2 regions of the Streptomyces sp. NBC_01314 genome follow, and region 2 is predicted to be linked to the other one. Evidence: riboswitches for the same ligand, from Rfam matches in the RefSeq annotation. Region 2 holds a riboswitch; the other holds the start of a gene.
The links. A riboswitch is a leader RNA that binds a small molecule or an ion and turns the genes downstream of it on or off. The one in region 2 is predicted to bind S-adenosylmethionine.
Positions count from the first base shown of each region.

Region 1: it holds a riboswitch for S-adenosylmethionine, as region 2 does, so the genes downstream of both, thrC (threonine synthase) here and OG622_RS36395 (aminotransferase class V-fold PLP-dependent enzyme) in region 2, are expected to answer to the same signal.

Region 1 covers NZ_CP108394.1:6,096,411-6,104,127, forward strand. The annotation lists gene OG622_RS26790 (trehalose-6-phosphate synthase) at 1-1,253, opposite strand, end outside; gene OG622_RS26795 (glucosyl-3-phosphoglycerate synthase) at 1,449-2,393, opposite strand; SAM riboswitch class I at 2,525-2,671, shown strand; gene thrC (threonine synthase) at 2,689-3,981, shown strand; gene OG622_RS26805 (MoaD/ThiS family protein) at 4,132-4,407, shown strand; gene OG622_RS26810 (cold-shock protein) at 4,870-5,076, shown strand; gene groL (chaperonin GroEL) at 5,508-7,136, shown strand; gene OG622_RS26820 (NADH:flavin oxidoreductase) at 7,342-7,717, shown strand, end outside.
Region 2 covers NZ_CP108394.1:8,287,734-8,295,450, forward strand. The annotation lists gene OG622_RS36385 (cytochrome bc complex cytochrome b subunit) at 1-524, shown strand, start outside; gene trpD (anthranilate phosphoribosyltransferase) at 680-1,744, shown strand; SAM riboswitch class IV at 1,939-2,054, shown strand; gene OG622_RS36395 (aminotransferase class V-fold PLP-dependent enzyme) at 2,171-3,532, shown strand; gene OG622_RS36400 (Lrp/AsnC family transcriptional regulator) at 3,752-4,033, opposite strand; gene OG622_RS36405 (rhomboid family intramembrane serine protease) at 4,030-4,785, opposite strand; gene OG622_RS36410 (hypothetical protein) at 4,984-5,223, shown strand; gene OG622_RS36415 (NYN domain-containing protein) at 5,294-6,637, shown strand; gene OG622_RS36420 (NlpC/P60 family protein) at 6,939-7,717, shown strand, end outside.

The sequences.
Region 1 (7,717 bases), 2.2 Mb from region 2:
ACCACCAGCGCGTCGTCGCCCAGTTCCTCGTACGCCCCGGCCTCCCGCGACAGCACGAGCGCGCATCCTTCGTCGGTGATGACCGGGACCTCCTTGGCGACGAGGTTCATGCCGTCCCGGATGGGGTTCACCAGGGCCACGTCCGCGAGCCGGTACGCCGCCAGGGACCGTGCGAAGTCGTCCTTCAGATGGAGGATGACCGGGGTCCAGCCCGGCGTCCCGTACCGCTCGTTGATGTCGTCCGCGACCCGCTGGACCTCGGCCATGTAGTCCCGGTACACCGCGAGGTCCTGCCGCGACGGGTACGCGAAGGCGACGTGCACGACGCGCTCGCGCCAGGACGGCTGGTCGTCGAGGAGCTGCCGGTAGGCGTGCAGGCCGCGCACGATGTTCTTGGAGAGTTCCGTGCGGTCGACGCGGACGATCGTGCGGCGCGGGGTGCCGTCCGGGGCCGTACCGATCTGCTCCCGCAGCAGGGCGATGCGGTCCTCGACGTCCGGCTGGTGGGCGCGGGCCCGCAGGAAGTCCGCGTCGGCGCCCAGGCCGTGCACGCCGATCCGGGTGCCGGACGGGTTGCCGGGGCCCAGGACGGCGCGACAGCACTCGGTGAACGCGTCCGCCCACCGCTGGGTGAGGAACGCGGCCCGGTCGGCGCCGAGGATGCCGTCGAGCACCTGCGCGGCGATGTCGTCGGGGAGCAGCCGGAAGTAGTCGACGGGTGCCCACGGGGTGTGCGAGAAGTGGCCGATCCGCAGGTCGGGGCGGAGTTCGCGCAGCATGCGCGGGACCAGGACCAGGTGGTAGTCCTGGACCAGTACGGCCGCGCCGTCCGCCGCCTCCTGGGCGAGCCCCTCGGCGAAGGCGCGGTTGTACGTCTCGTATGCCGCCCACTGGCGCCGGAACTCCGCGTCGAAGACGGGCTCCAGCGGGGTCTGGTAGAGCATGTGGTGCACGAACCAGAGCGTGGAGTTGGCCACGCCGTTGTAGGCGTCGTGGTGTACGTCGGCGGGGATGTCCAGCATGCGCACGCCGGGCTCGGCGACGCCGCGTCGTACGGCCTCGCGGTCGCCGTCGCCCAGCGCGGAGCACACCCAGACGGCGCCGGAGGCCGGGTCGATCGCGGAGAGGCCGGACACGAGGCCGCCTCCGCCTCGCTTGGAGGTGAGGTCGCCGGTCTTCTCGTCCAGCGTGTAGGTGACGGGTCCCCGGTTGGACGCGACCAGGACCCGGGCCGCGCCGTGCGTTGATGCCATAGGGCTCAACCTAGCCCGGGGGTTCGGCGGTCAAACGTGCGGCTCGGCCGTATACAGGAGTGCCTATGGGGGGTGGGGGTGAGGGTGGTGTGGCGGGTGCGGGTCCGGTGGGGCTTCTCGCGCAGTTCCCCGCGCCCCTGAAAGACCAGTCCCCACCGGACCCGAACCCGCCCACGAACCGAACCCCCCACCCCCTCACGCGGCCTTGCGCTCCGCGTACTCCGCGATCTCCACCATCGGCTGCCGCTCCTCCAGGTCCACCGAGTACGTCCGGGGCACGAACCCCTCCCGCCCCCGTTCGAACTGTGTCAGGACGGGGCGGATCAGGTGGCCGCGGGCCAGTCGGAGCTGAGCCGTGCGGTAGATCGCCGCGGACATGCGGCCCAGCGCCTGCCCGTCCTGGTGGCGGTGTTTGCGGACGCCCACGTCGACCTGGGACAGGGCGTCGAGGCCGACCAGATGCAGCGCGTCGACCAGCATGCCCAGCTCCACGCCGTAGCCGACGGGGAACGGGAGCTGTTCCAGGAGGGAGCGGCGGGCCGCGTACTCGCCGCCGAGCGGCTGGACGAAGCCGGCCAGCTGGGGCCAGTGCATGTTGAGGAGGGGGCGGGCCATGAGTTCCGTCACACGGCCGCCTTGGCCGGCGGCGGAGCCGAGGGGGCGGTCGTACATCGCCTTGACGAGGTCGACACCGGGGTCCGTGAGCAGCGGGCCGACGATCCCGGAGACGAAGTCGGACGAGAACTCCTTGAGGTCCGCGTCGATGAAGCAGACGATGTCGCCCGTCGTGACGAGCAGGGAGCGCCACAGGACCTCGCCCTTGCCGGGCACCGCCGGGATGCGGGGCAGGATCGCGTCGCGGTGGACGACCTTGGCCCCGGCCGCCGCCGCGACCTCGGACGTCCGGTCGGTCGAGCCGGAGTCGACGACCACTATCTCGTCGACGAGCGGGACCTGCCGCATGAGGTCATGACGGATGATCGCGACGATGTCGCCGACCGTCTCCTCCTCGTTCAGCGCGGGCAGGACGACACTGACCGACTGGCCGCCGGCTCGTTTCGCGGCCATGATCTTGTGGAGCGGTCGGTCGGCCATGGACCAGGAGCGGGTGCTCAGCCAGCGCTCGACTTCCTTCAGCACAGTGCGCGGCTCCTCTGCGTTCATCTCGCGGTTCGGACTGCTCTCTCAACTGTCCTGGCCTTCGGTTACAGTCTTGGACAACGCTGGTGACCATCGCATGTCGGTGCTCGTCCGCGTATACAACCAAATACCGCTCATCCAGAGGGGCAGAGGGATACGGCCCGATGAAGCCCCGGCAACCCTCCAGCCGGTCTGACCACGTTGTCGTGGTGAGGCTCCCGGCTCGGGAAGGTGCCAAATCCGTCTCACGGCGAAGTGCGTCGTGAGGAAGATGAGGAGAAAGGGCCTCCCCTCCATGGCTGCGCAGACTGTTGCAAGCACCACCGATTCCCCCTCCACAGTAGACCTCGGCCCCGCCGCCGCCCTGAGCTGCCGCGAGTGCGGTCACCGCGTTCCGCTCGGCCCGGTCTTCGCCTGTGAGGAGTGTTTCGGGCCGCTGGAGATCGCGTACGACTACTCCGCCTACGACACGGAAGAGCTGCGCAAGCGGATCGAGTCGGGCCCCGCGAACATCTGGCGGTACGCGCCCCTGCTGCCCGTCCCGGCCGACGTGGCCACCAAGCCGAACATCAACCCCGGCTGGACCCACCTCGTCAAGGCCGACAACCTGGCGGCCGCGCTCGGCGTCGACACCGGCAAGCTCTTCATCAAGGACGACTCCGGCAACCCGACGCACTCCTTCAAGGACCGCGTCGTCGCCCAGGCGCTGGAGGCGGCCCGCGCGTTCGGCTTCACCACCCTCTCCTGCTCCTCCACGGGCAACCTGGCCGGCGCCGTCGGCGCCGCCGCCGCCCGCGCCGGTCTGCGGTCCTGCGTGTTCATCCCGCACGACCTGGAGCAGGGCAAGGTCGTCATGGCCGCCATCTACGGCGGCGAGCTCGTCGGTATCGAGGGCAACTACGACGACGTGAACCGCTTCTGCTCCGAGCTGATCGGCGACCCGGCCGGTGAGGGCTGGGGTTTCGTGAACGTCAACCTGCGGCCGTACTACGCGGAGGGCTCCAAGACCCTGGCGTACGAGATCTGCGAGCAGCTCGGCTGGCAGCTGCCCGACCAGCTGGTCGTGCCGATCGCCTCCGGGTCGCAGCTCACGAAGATCGACAAGGGGCTGCAGGAGCTGATCAAGCTCGGGCTCGTCGAGGACAAGCCGTACAAGATCTTCGGTGCGCAGGCGGAGGGGTGCTCGCCGGTGTCGGTGGCCTTCAAGGCCGGACACGACGTGGTGCGGCCCCAGAAGCCGAACACGATCGCCAAGTCGCTCGCGATCGGCAACCCGGCGGACGGGCCGTACGTGCTCGACATCGCGCGGCGGACCGGTGGGGCCGTGGAGGACGTGACGGACGAGCAGGTCGTCGAGGCGATCAAGCTGCTCGCGCGGACGGAGGGGATCTTCGCGGAGACCGCCGGCGGGGTGACCGTCGGGGTGGCGAAGAAGCTGATCGAGGACGGGCTTCTCGACCCGACGCTGACCACGGTCGTTCTCAACACCGGTGATGGCCTGAAGACGCTCGACGCGGTGGCCGGGACGGGACTGACCGCGACCATTCGGCCCAGCCTTGATTCGTTCCGTGCGGCCGGTCTCGCGTAAGGCCCGGTAGTCGTTCGTCTGCGGGTCCGTGGGGGCTGGTCGCGCCCACGCGGCGGTAGCCGCACATCCAGCACAGCCCCGCGCCCCTGAAGGGCCGGCACAGCCCCGCGCCCCTGAAGAGGCGCTGCACCCGACCGGAGGTCGTAAGTCATGAGCGTCAACGTCCGTATCCCCACCATCCTTCGTACCTACACCGGCGGTAAGGCCGAGGTGAGTGCCGAAGGTGCGACTCTCGCCGAGGTCATCGCCGATCTGGAGAAGAACCACAACGGGATCGCCGCCCGGGTTCTGGATGATCAGGGCAAGTTGCGGCGGTTCGTGAATGTGTACGTGAATGACGACGATGTCCGGTTCGAGCAGGGGCTGGAGACGGTCACGCCGGACGGCGCGGGCGTGTCGATCATTCCCGCGGTCGCCGGTGGCTGACCGCCGATCAGTACCGGTCGGTAGTAACCGTCGGTAACTTCGATTACCGAGAGTTCATCGAATTGCCCCCTCCGCGAGAGAAGCGGAGGGGGCAATTCTCTATGGTTGAGCACGGTACAGTTGGGGAAGCCGGTCCGATCGCCCTACTGATTTCATGCCGGGCGCATATCCGATCGAGCCGAGCGCCCTATATGAAGTAGCCAAAGTGTGTATGCCTTTTGCGTACTTCTTCCCTTTTGTGGGGCCCGACTTGCCCTGAATTCAGGCGAATTGTTCGTACATTCCCGACCGGTCGTGTCCAGAATTCTCGTCCGATTGACCTGTTGCAGAGGGCAGTTGGACAGATACATTCGGCCGCGGTCGACGCGTTCCGGCGCACACCCCCAACCGTTGGGGGGTGAGGTCTGACCCGGATCCGCGAAGTGTGGATCTGTGCAAGGGCCAGTAATAGGGGAGTTAGGCATGGCTCAGGGCACCGTCAAGTGGTTCAACGCGGAGAAGGGGTACGGCTTCATCGCGGTCGACGGTGGTGCGGATGTATTCGTCCACTACAGCGCGATTCAGATGGACGGTTACCGCACCCTGGAAGAGGGCCAGCGGGTCGAGTTCGAGATCTCGCAAGGCCAGAAGGGGCCGCAGGCGGACATGGTCCGACTCGCGGTCGGCTGAAGTAACGCGCCGGGTTTAACGCAGCGACGTTCTTCGTTCTTCATGGGAGGGCTCGCACCCCGTACAGGGGGTGCGAGCCCTCCTGTGTGTGCGGCCGGTGGCTGGTCCGTGCCCGTCCGTGCCCGTCCGTGCCCGTCCGCGTCCGGTCCGCGTGCGGTCACCGACGGGTCCGGGGCGGGGTCGCGCGGGGGGTCGCGCACGGGGGTGAGGGGGCGCGTTCACCTGCGGATCATCGAGAGGCGCTTGCACTCGACCATGCCGAGTGCTAATCATTGGCGTTAGCACTCTGAAGGTGAGAGTGACAATGAGGATCGGGTCGGTGAGGCCCGCAGGCCATGTGGGGCAAGGAACCACGAGGTCGGCGAGCCGTCCGTCGCGGGCGCCAGCACGGTCCGGAGAAATCCACCCCCTGTCCGGGAGGACCACTTCACATGGCCAAGATCATCGCGTTCGACGAGGAGGCACGGCGCGGCCTCGAGCGCGGCATGAACCAGCTCGCGGACGCCGTCAAGGTGACGCTCGGCCCCAAGGGCCGCAACGTCGTCCTCGAGAAGAAGTGGGGCGCCCCCACGATCACCAACGATGGTGTCTCCATCGCCAAGGAGATCGAGCTCGAGGACCCGTACGAGAAGATCGGCGCCGAGCTGGTCAAGGAAGTCGCGAAGAAGACGGACGACGTAGCCGGTGACGGCACGACGACCGCGACCGTCCTGGCCCAGGCGCTGGTCCGCGAAGGCCTGCGCAACGTCGCCGCGGGTGCCAACCCGATGGCCCTGAAGCGCGGCATCGAGAAGGCCGTCGAGGCCGTCTCCGGTGCGCTGCTCGACCAGGCCAAGGAGGTCGAGACCAAGGAGCAGATCGCCTCCACGGCCTCCATCTCCGCCGCCGACACCCAGATCGGCGAGCTCATCGCCGAGGCGATGGACAAGGTCGGCAAGGAAGGCGTCATCACCGTCGAGGAGTCGCAGACCTTCGGTCTGGAGCTTGAGCTCACCGAGGGCATGCGCTTCGACAAGGGCTACATCTCGGCGTACTTCGCGACCGACATGGAGCGCATGGAGGCCGTGCTCGAGGACCCCTACATCCTCATCGCCAACTCCAAGGTCACCAACGTCAAGGACCTGCTCCCGCTCCTGGAGAAGGTCATGCAGTCGGGCAAGCCGCTGCTGATCATCGCCGAGGACGTGGAGGGCGAGGCCCTCTCGACCCTGGTCGTCAACAAGATCCGCGGGACCTTCAAGTCCGTCGCGGTCAAGGCCCCGGGCTTCGGTGACCGCCGCAAGGCGATGCTGAACGACATCGCCATCCTCACCGGTGGCGAGGTCATCTCCGAGGAGGTCGGTCTCAAGCTCGAGAACACCTCCATCGACCTCCTGGGCCGTGCCCGCAAGGTCGTCATCACCAAGGACGAGACGACCATCGTCGACGGGTCCGGCTCCTCCGAGCAGGTCCAGGGCCGGGTCAACCAGATCCGCGCCGAGATCGAGAACAGCGACTCGGACTACGACCGCGAGAAGCTCCAGGAGCGCCTGGCGAAGCTCGCGGGCGGCGTGGCCGTCATCAAGGCCGGTGCCGCGACCGAGGTCGAGCTCAAGGAGCGCAAGCACCGCATCGAGGACGCCGTTCGCAACGCGAAGGCGGCCGTCGAGGAGGGCATCGTCGCCGGTGGTGGCGTGGCCCTGCTCCAGGCCTCCTCGGTCTTCGAGAAGCTTGAGCTGACGGGTGACGAGGCGACCGGCGCCAACATCGTGCGTCTCGCCCTGGAGGCCCCGCTCAAGCAGATCGCCGTCAACGGTGGTCTTGAGGGCGGCGTCATCGTCGAGAAGGTGCGCAACCTTCCCGTCGGCCACGGCCTCAACGCCGCGACCGGTGAGTACGTCGACATGATCGCCGAGGGCATCATCGACCCGGCGAAGGTCACGCGCTCCGCTCTGCAGAACGCCGCTTCCATCGCCGCGCTCTTCCTCACCACCGAGGCCGTCATCGCCGACAAGCCGGAGAAGGCCGGTGCCGGCGCCGGTGCCGGTGGCGGCATGCCGGGCGGTGACATGGACTTCTGATCGACCCTGGTCGATCACAGTCCTTCAGTACCGAGGGCGGCACTCCCTGGACGCAGGGGGTGCCGCCCTCGGGCGTGTCCGGGGTCACATCGGACGCGGGTGCGGCGGCGGAATTCCGTGCCGGGCGGGGCGGTTGGGAGGAGAGACGCTAGATGCGTGCGCATGTAGTGCATGTTCCATCCGATGTCCCCCGAGGAGTCCCCACGTGACCACCGCCTCCACCTCCACCTCCGTCTCCCGCGCCTCCGAGGTACTGTCCCGACCCGTCACGATCAACGGTCTGACCGTTCCGAACCGCATTGCCATGGCGCCGATGACGCGGGTGTTCTCGCCCGGTGGTGTGCCGGGGGCGGACGTGGCCTCGTACTACGGGCGGCGGGCGGCCGCGGGGGTCGGTCTGATCGTGACCGAGGGGACGTACGTGGGGCACGAGACGGCCGGTGACACGGACGGGGTGCCGAGGTTCGCCGGTGAGGAGCAGCTCGCGGGGTGGGCGAAGGTCGCGGAGGCGGTGCACGCCGGGGGCGGCACGATCGTTCCGCAGCTCTGGCACATCGGGGCCGTCCGGCAGCAGGGCAAGC
Region 2 (7,717 bases):
TCCTGGACCGCCCGCGCAACGCCCCGACCCGTACGGCCTTCGGCGTCGCGTGGATCACCTGGTACATGGTCCTGCTGATCGGTGGTGGAAACGACCTCTGGGCGACCCACTTCCACCTGTCGATCAACTCGATCACCTGGTTCGTCCGGATCGCGTTCTTCGTGGCCCCGGTCGTCGCGTTCATCGTCACCAAGCGCATCTGCCTCGGCCTGCAGCGCCGGGACAGGGACAAGATCCTGCACGGTCGCGAGACCGGCATCATCAAGCGCCTGCCGCACGGTGAGTTCATCGAGGTCCACGAGCCGCTCAGCCAGGAGCAGCTGCACACGCTCACGGCGCACGAGCAGTACGCGCCGGCCGAGATCGGTGCCGCGGTCGACGAGAACGGTGTCGCCCGCAAGACCACGCCCCTCGGCAAGCTCCGCGCCAAGCTGAGCAAGGGCTACTACGGCGAGGACAGCCAGATCGCCAAGCCCACCGTCGAGGAGTACAAGGAGATCACGAGCGGCCACGGCCACCACTGATCGCTTCGCTTCGCCGCACCACGGTCGAAGGGCCCCTGTCCGATCTTCGGACGGGGGCCCTTCGCCGTGCTCCGACCTGGATAGGGTGGGCGCATCAGTGATTTCACGGTCCGCGTGGCATTCCCTGCCCGCGGCTGAGACACCCCGGAGCGGCTATGAGCGCTGTGACCCCCGCTGGAGGCGACACCGCGGCGGGCCGTTCCTGGCCCGCGGTGCTGAACGCGCTGCTGTCCGGGCAGGACCAGGACGCCGGCGCCACGTTCTGGGCGATGGACCAGATCATGCGCGGCGAGGCGACGGACGCGCAGATCGCCGGGTTCGTCGTGGCACTGCGGGCCAAGGGGGAGACGGTCGACGAGATCACCGGACTTGTCGAGGCGCTGTACGAGCACGCCAATGTGATCGAGGTGGCGGGGAAGACCGTCGACATCGTCGGTACGGGCGGTGACGGCGCGAAGACGGTCAACATCTCCACGATGTCGTCGATCGTCGTCGCCGGTACGGGCGCGAAGGTCGTCAAGCACGGCAACCGGGCCGCGTCGTCGGCGTCCGGGGCGTCCGATGTGCTGGAGAAGCTGGGCGTCAATCTGGAACTGACGCCGAAGCGGGTGGCCGAGGTCGCCGAGGAGGCCGGGATCACCTTCTGCTTCGCCGTGAAGTTCCATCCGGCGTTGCGTCATGTGGCCGCCGCGCGAGGGCAGTTGGGCATCCGGACGGTCTTCAACGCGCTCGGGCCGCTGGCCAACCCGGCGAAGGTGCGAGCCCAGGCGGTCGGTGTCGCCGATCCGCGGATGGCGCCCATCATGGCGGGCGTCTTCGCCGAGCGGGGCAACTCGTCGCTGGTCTTCCGGGGCGACGACGGACTCGACGAGCTGACGACGACGGCCACGTCACGGGTGTGGGTCGTCCGGGACGGCAAGGTCACCGAGGAGGCCTTCGATCCCCGTGACGTGGGCCTGGAGATGGTGCCCGTGGAGGCGTTGCGGGGGGCTGACGCGTCGTACAACGCGGATGTCGCGCGACGGTTGCTGGGCGGGGAGACGGGGCCGGTGCGGGACGCGGTGCTGTTGAACTCGGCGGCGGCGTTGGTGGCCCTTGAGCCGGGGACGACTTCTCTGGCGGAGCAGCTGCGGGTCGGGATGGCGAAGGCCGCGGAGTCGATCGACTCGGGGGCGGCCCTGCGGGTTCTCGAACGATGGGTCGCGGCGACCAACGCGTAGCGACTGCCGATGGGTGGGGCTTCTCGCGCCTCTGAAGGGCCCGCAGGCCCTTCAGGGGCGCGGGGAACTGCGCGAACACCCCAACTCACCTGTACTCGCCCCACGGAGCCGTACCCCCGAGCTGCTGGGCGCCCTCATCCCGTCATCCGGACAGAAGTTGCGGCGTGGCGATCACTTCAGTACGTTCCTGTTCAGGTCATGAGTGACAGCCCAAAGCCCCGGCTGGCTGTCCGGCAACCCTCCTTCCGTGGCGGGGTGCCCCGGGTGAAGACCGGGTCGTAGGCAGCGAGGTCTACGGCAAGCGCGGTTTCGAGGGAGTCTTCCGTGAGCAAGCGAATGCGATAGGGCCGCCGAGCCCCGCCTCCGCGCACCCTTTTCTCTTCTTCCGCATGCCCTCCTTCGGCATGCCCCTCACGGGAGTTCGCCATGTCTGTCTCCACTGTTGCCGCCGACCAGTCCGTTTGTGCCCCGCTGCCCGTTCTGGGCCGGGATGTCACCGTCCCGCTCGTCACCGGCGGGGAAGTCACCTACGCCGCCCTCGACTACGCGGCCAGCGCCCCCGCCCTGCAGCGCGTGTGGGACGACGTGGCGGCGTACGCGCCCTACTACGGCAGCGTCCACCGCGGCGCCGGCTACCTCTCCCAGCTGTCGACCGACCTCTTCGAGAACGCCCGCAGGACCGTCGCGGAGTTCCTCGACTGCCGGACCGACGACCAGCTGATCTTCACCCGCTCGACGACGGACTCCCTGAACCTCCTGGCCCAGGCACTCCCCGCCGACTGCCAGGTCTTCGTCTTCGAGACCGAGCACCACGCCTCGCTGCTGCCCTGGCGGAACGCGCGGGTGACGTACCTGGACGCGCCGCGTACGCACCAGGAGGCCGTGGCCACCCTGGAGACCGCGCTGGCCGACCGCGACCCGAACGGGCCGGCGCTGGTGTGTGTCACCGGTGCCTCCAACGTCACCGGGGAGATCTGGCCGGTGGGTGAGCTGTCCGCCGTCGCGCACGCGCACGGCGCGCGGATCGTGCTCGACGCGGCCCAGCTCGCACCCCACCACTCCGTCTCCGTAAGGGAGTTGGACGTGGACTGGGTCGCCTTCTCGGGGCACAAGCTGTACGCCCCGTTCGGGGCCGGCGTGCTCGCCGGGCGCGCCGACTGGCTGCGCGAAGCCGACCCCTACCTCGCGGGCGGCGGCGCCTCCCGCAAGGTGACCCGGCGTACGGACGGGGGCGTGGACGTCGAGTGGCACGAGACCGCCGCCCGCCACGAGGCCGGCTCGCCGAACGTCATCGGCGCCTACTCCATCGCCTCCGCCTGCAGGGCCCTCACCGAGGCCGGGTTCGACACGCTGGTCGCCAGGGAGCGGTATCTGATCGACGCCGTACGGGCCGGACTCGCCGAGGTGCCCGAGGTGCGGATCCTCTCCCTCTTCGGGGACGACGCCCCGCGCGTCGGCGTCCTCTCCTTCGTCGTCGAGGGCTGGAACAGCTCCCACTTCGCCGCCGCGCTCTCCGCCGAGTACGGCATCGGCGTACGCGACGGGCTCTTCTGCGCCCACCCCCTCGTCCGCACCCTCCTCGGCAGCGACCCGCAGACCCAGGGCGAGTGCGGCGCCCCCGAGGCCGCGCCCGGCGAGCGGTCCCTCAACGCGATCCGGGTGAGCTTCGGCGCGGGCACCCCCGACGAGCACGTGGAGCGGTTCGTGGGCGCGGTGAAGGAGCTCGTGCGGGACGGCGCGCAGTGGAACTACCGTACGGAGGACGGCCGTTGCGTCCCGGCGGTCTGACCCCGCCGCCGGACCCGGCCGCGCGGGGAGCCAGGTCCTGCCGATCGGATCAGGCCTGGGCCGCGGGGCGTGGCACGCACTCCGCCCACTGTCTGAACGGTGCCTGAACGGCGTGGGGGGACCCTGGCCGCGTTCGCGCGGGAGGTACCCCCACCGCCCCGCTCACCGGCGGTCATCAGGCGGCGCAGCCCGAAACCGGCATGATCCGAACGCCAGGCTTCAGCCGTCCAGCCCGATGGCGAAGGCGGCCTCGAGGTCGTGCTGCGAGTAGGCGCGGAACGCGACATGCGTGTCCGTCCCCAGCACCCCCGGAATCTTGCTGATGCGGCCGGGGATCACGTCCGCGAGGTCCTCGTGCTCCTTCACCCGGACCATGGCGACCAGATCGTACGTACCGGTCACGGAGAACACCTCGGTCACGGATTCGATCGCGGCGATCGACTCCGCGATCTCCGGAATCCGGTCCACGCTGGTCTTGATGAGCACGATCGCGGTGATCACGGCTGTTTCTCTCCCTCGGGGGCCGGAGCTGGGACGTTCTCTGAGGCGTCCGCTGGCGCAGTCACTCTAGCCCTACGCCCATAACGCCCCCACGCGTAGGCGAACCCCAGTCCGAACCCCACCAGATGCGCCAGATAGGCGACGCCCGGCCCCGAGGTCTGCCGCCCCGCGGCCAGCCACTGCAGGCTCACCCAGAACGGCAGGGTCACCCACGCCGGAAACCGCAGTGGGAGGAAGAGGAGGAACGGCAGGAGGCTCGTCACCCGCGCCCCGGGGAACAGGAAGAGGAACGAGCCGAGGACCGCGGAGATCGCCCCCGACGCGCCGACCAGCGACTGCGGCGACCCGGCGTGTGCCGCCGCGTACGCCACCAGCGCGAGATAGCCGCAGCCCACGTAGAAGAGGGCGAACTCCACATGACCCATGCGTTCCTCGGCCATCGCCCCGAAGACGAAGAGGAAGAGCATGTTGCCGAGGAGGTGCAGCCAGCTGCCGTGGACGAACAGTGCGGTGAGGGGGGTGAGCGCGGCGCGCGGGGTGCCGCCGAAGAGTCCGTCGGGGACGACACCCCAGCGGCGGAAGTACGCCCGCTGCGCGGCGAGCAGCTCGTCCCCGGTGCCGTACACGGGGTTGAAGCCGGCCGCCGGTCCGATCAGGAAGATCGCACAGCAGACGGCGATCAGCCCGTATGTCACCGGTGCCGACTCGTTTCGTACGGCCCGCGCGGCCGAGGTGCTCCACTTGCCGATCACTAACAGAGCATGACGTAACAGGACTCACCGGCACAGACCGCCTCGCCGCCGGTCACGGACGGCCTCGCCGCCGGGGGCAATCGGCGGCGCCGCCGCAGGCGAACGGGCGTCCGGTACCGGTCAGGCCGTAGGGTTACGAGCCATACGCACCGGTACGCCGGCGCTTCACCGAGACTGGAAGAAGGAAGAGCAGCCACGATGACGGTTCCCCTGCCGACGGACACGACCCGCTGGCGCTGCACGCTCTGTGGCAACCTCACGCGGTTCGACGTGACCCGCTCGTCGAAGGTCGTCGAGTACGTTCACCTCGATCTCGCCGGGCAGCCCAAGGTCGAGGAGCGCGACGTGGTCAGTGAGACCATCGAGTCGGTGCGCTGCCGCTGGTGCAACGCCGTGGACCAGGTGGAACTCGTGGACAGGCCGGGCGCCGGCTCCTGAGGACGGGGGTCCCCCCGCTCGAGCGAAGTCGAGAGTGGGGAGGGCCCCGCTGAGAAATGGGGTGTGACGGATGGTGGAGAGCGCAGGCGGGGGGCCGGGCGACGGTACCGCTGAGGTGCTCGACCGTCCGCTGCCCGAGGGCGTCCGCAAGCGGGTCGTGCAGATCGTCTCCGACGGCTTCGGCGGACTGACCGTCGCCGAACTGCCCGCACAGCTCAGGCAGTATGCCCGGTTCACCCCGAATCGCCGGGTGAGGTTCGCCGGGAACGCGATGGCGGCCGCCGTGGAGAGCGACACGCTGTTCAGACAGCGGATCGGGGAGCGGTTCCGGGAGGCCCACCCGGAGCTGGCCGGCGCCCTCGACACGGGCGCGCCGCCCCCGGCCGCGGATCCGCTGGACGTGGCGGCCGCGGCCTACGTGCTGCGCCCCACGGGCTGGGTGAAGCTGGTCGCCGCCGCCGGTGAGGAGGCCCTGCGGGCGGACGCCGAGCGGGTCGACGAGGAGAGCCGGGCCGAGCTGGAGCGGCTGCGGGAACAGCTCGCCGAGGCCCGCGGCCATACGAAGGCCGAGACGGAACGGCTGCGCGCGGAGCTGGAGTCGGTCAAGAAGGAGGCCGATTCGATGCACCGCAAGCTCCGGGCCGCCCTCAGCGACGTCAAGCGTGGCGAGGCCGCCCTGCGCAAGCTGCACGCCGAGATGGAGACCGTACGCGCCGAGAGCCACGCCCAGGTGTCCGCCGCCGAGAGCGAGAGCCGGCGGGTCAAGGCCCGGCTCGGTGAGGCGGAGGCCGCCCTGGAGGCCGCCCGGCGGGCCGCCCGCGAGGGCCGCAGCGTCGAGGACATGCGCGTACGGCTGCTGCTGGACACCGTGCTGGAGGCGGCCCAGGGGCTGCGGCGGGAGCTGGCGCTGCCGCCGGTCTCCGTACGGCCCGCCGAGACCGTCGACGCGGTCGAGCCGGGGCGGATGACCCCGAAGGACATCGCCGCCCGCGCGCTGTCGGAGAACGACCCGGCGATCCTGGACCAGTTGCTGGCGCTGCCGCAGGCGCATCTCGTCGTCGACGGCTACAACGTCACCAAGACCGGCTATCCGCAGATGCCGCTGGAGAAGCAGCGGCTGCGGCTCCTCGGGCAGCTCTCCCAGCTCGCCGCGCAGACCGGCGCCGAGGTCACCTGTGTCTTCGACGGGGCCGAGCTGGCCGCGCCGGTGCTGCTCGCGCCGCCGCGCGGGGTGCGGGTGCTGTTCTCCAAGCCGGGTGTCACCGCCGACGAGTTGATCCGCCAGCTGGTGCGCGCCGAGCCGCCCGGCCGGCCGGTCATCGTCGCCTCCACCGACCGTGAGGTGGCCGACGGGATCGCCAAGGCGGGGGCCCGCCCGGTGGCGTCCGTGGTGCTCCTCAAGCGTCTTTCGTGACCCTTGGGTACGGTCCGCCGCAACAGTAACGAACAGGCGCTATGACCGAATTGGCAGAAATGTTGCGCAACGTAGCGTCAACCGAGCATTACCGCATGTGCGTTGAGTGTAAATTGTGCGCCGTGGGGCGGGATTTTTCCTGTGGGGGATTTGAAGTGATCACCATTAGGTCACTAGGGTCTGGGCTCAAACCTCTGAACGGGTGATCGTCGCCGGAGTCCCCGCCGGCCGGTCGCTCACATGAAGGAGTTCACCTACCGTGGCGTCCCACCGTCGACCGAAGCAGCCGAGCCGTGCGCGTGTGACCGTGCTCACGACTGCCGCCGCCGCTGCCGTGGCCCTGAGCTCGCAGGCCGCCAACGCCGCGCCCGCGGAGAAGCCGAGCAAGGACGAGGTCAAGGCCAAGGTCCACAAGCTCTACGAGGACGCCGGGCGGGCCACCGACAAGCTCAACGGGGCCGAGGAGAAGCAGGAGAAGCTCGAGAAGGAGATCTCCGCGATCCAGGACAACGTCGCCAAGGGTCAGGAAGACCTCAACGAGCTGCGTGAGGGCATAGGCCTGGCGGCCAGCGCCCAGTACCGCTCGGGCGGCATCGACTCCTCGATCCAGCTCTTCCTCTCCGCGGACCCGGACGACTACCTGGACAAGGCCGCCACGCTCGACCAGCTGACCAGCCAGCAGGTCGAGTCGCTGAAGAAGGTCCAGGAGAAGCAGCGCACGCTCGCGCAGCAGCGCCAGGAGGCCACGGAGAAGCTGGAGGACCTCGCGGACACCCGCGAGACCCTGGCCGAGAAAAAGAAGGAAGTCCAGAGCAAGCTTGCCGCGGCGAACAAGCTCCTCAACTCCCTGACGGCCGAGGAGAAGGCCGACCTGGACGAGCAGGAGACCCGCGCCAGCCGCGACGCCGGGGAACGCGTCGACCTGGGCAACGAGGTGGCCGCCTCCGATCGCGGTGCCGCCGCTCTCGCCGCCGCCGCCACCCAGGAAGGCAAGCCGTACGTCTCCGGTGGCAGCGGCCCCAACTCCTACGACTGCTCCGGGCTGACCCAGTGGGCCTACGCCCAGGCCGGTGTGTCGAT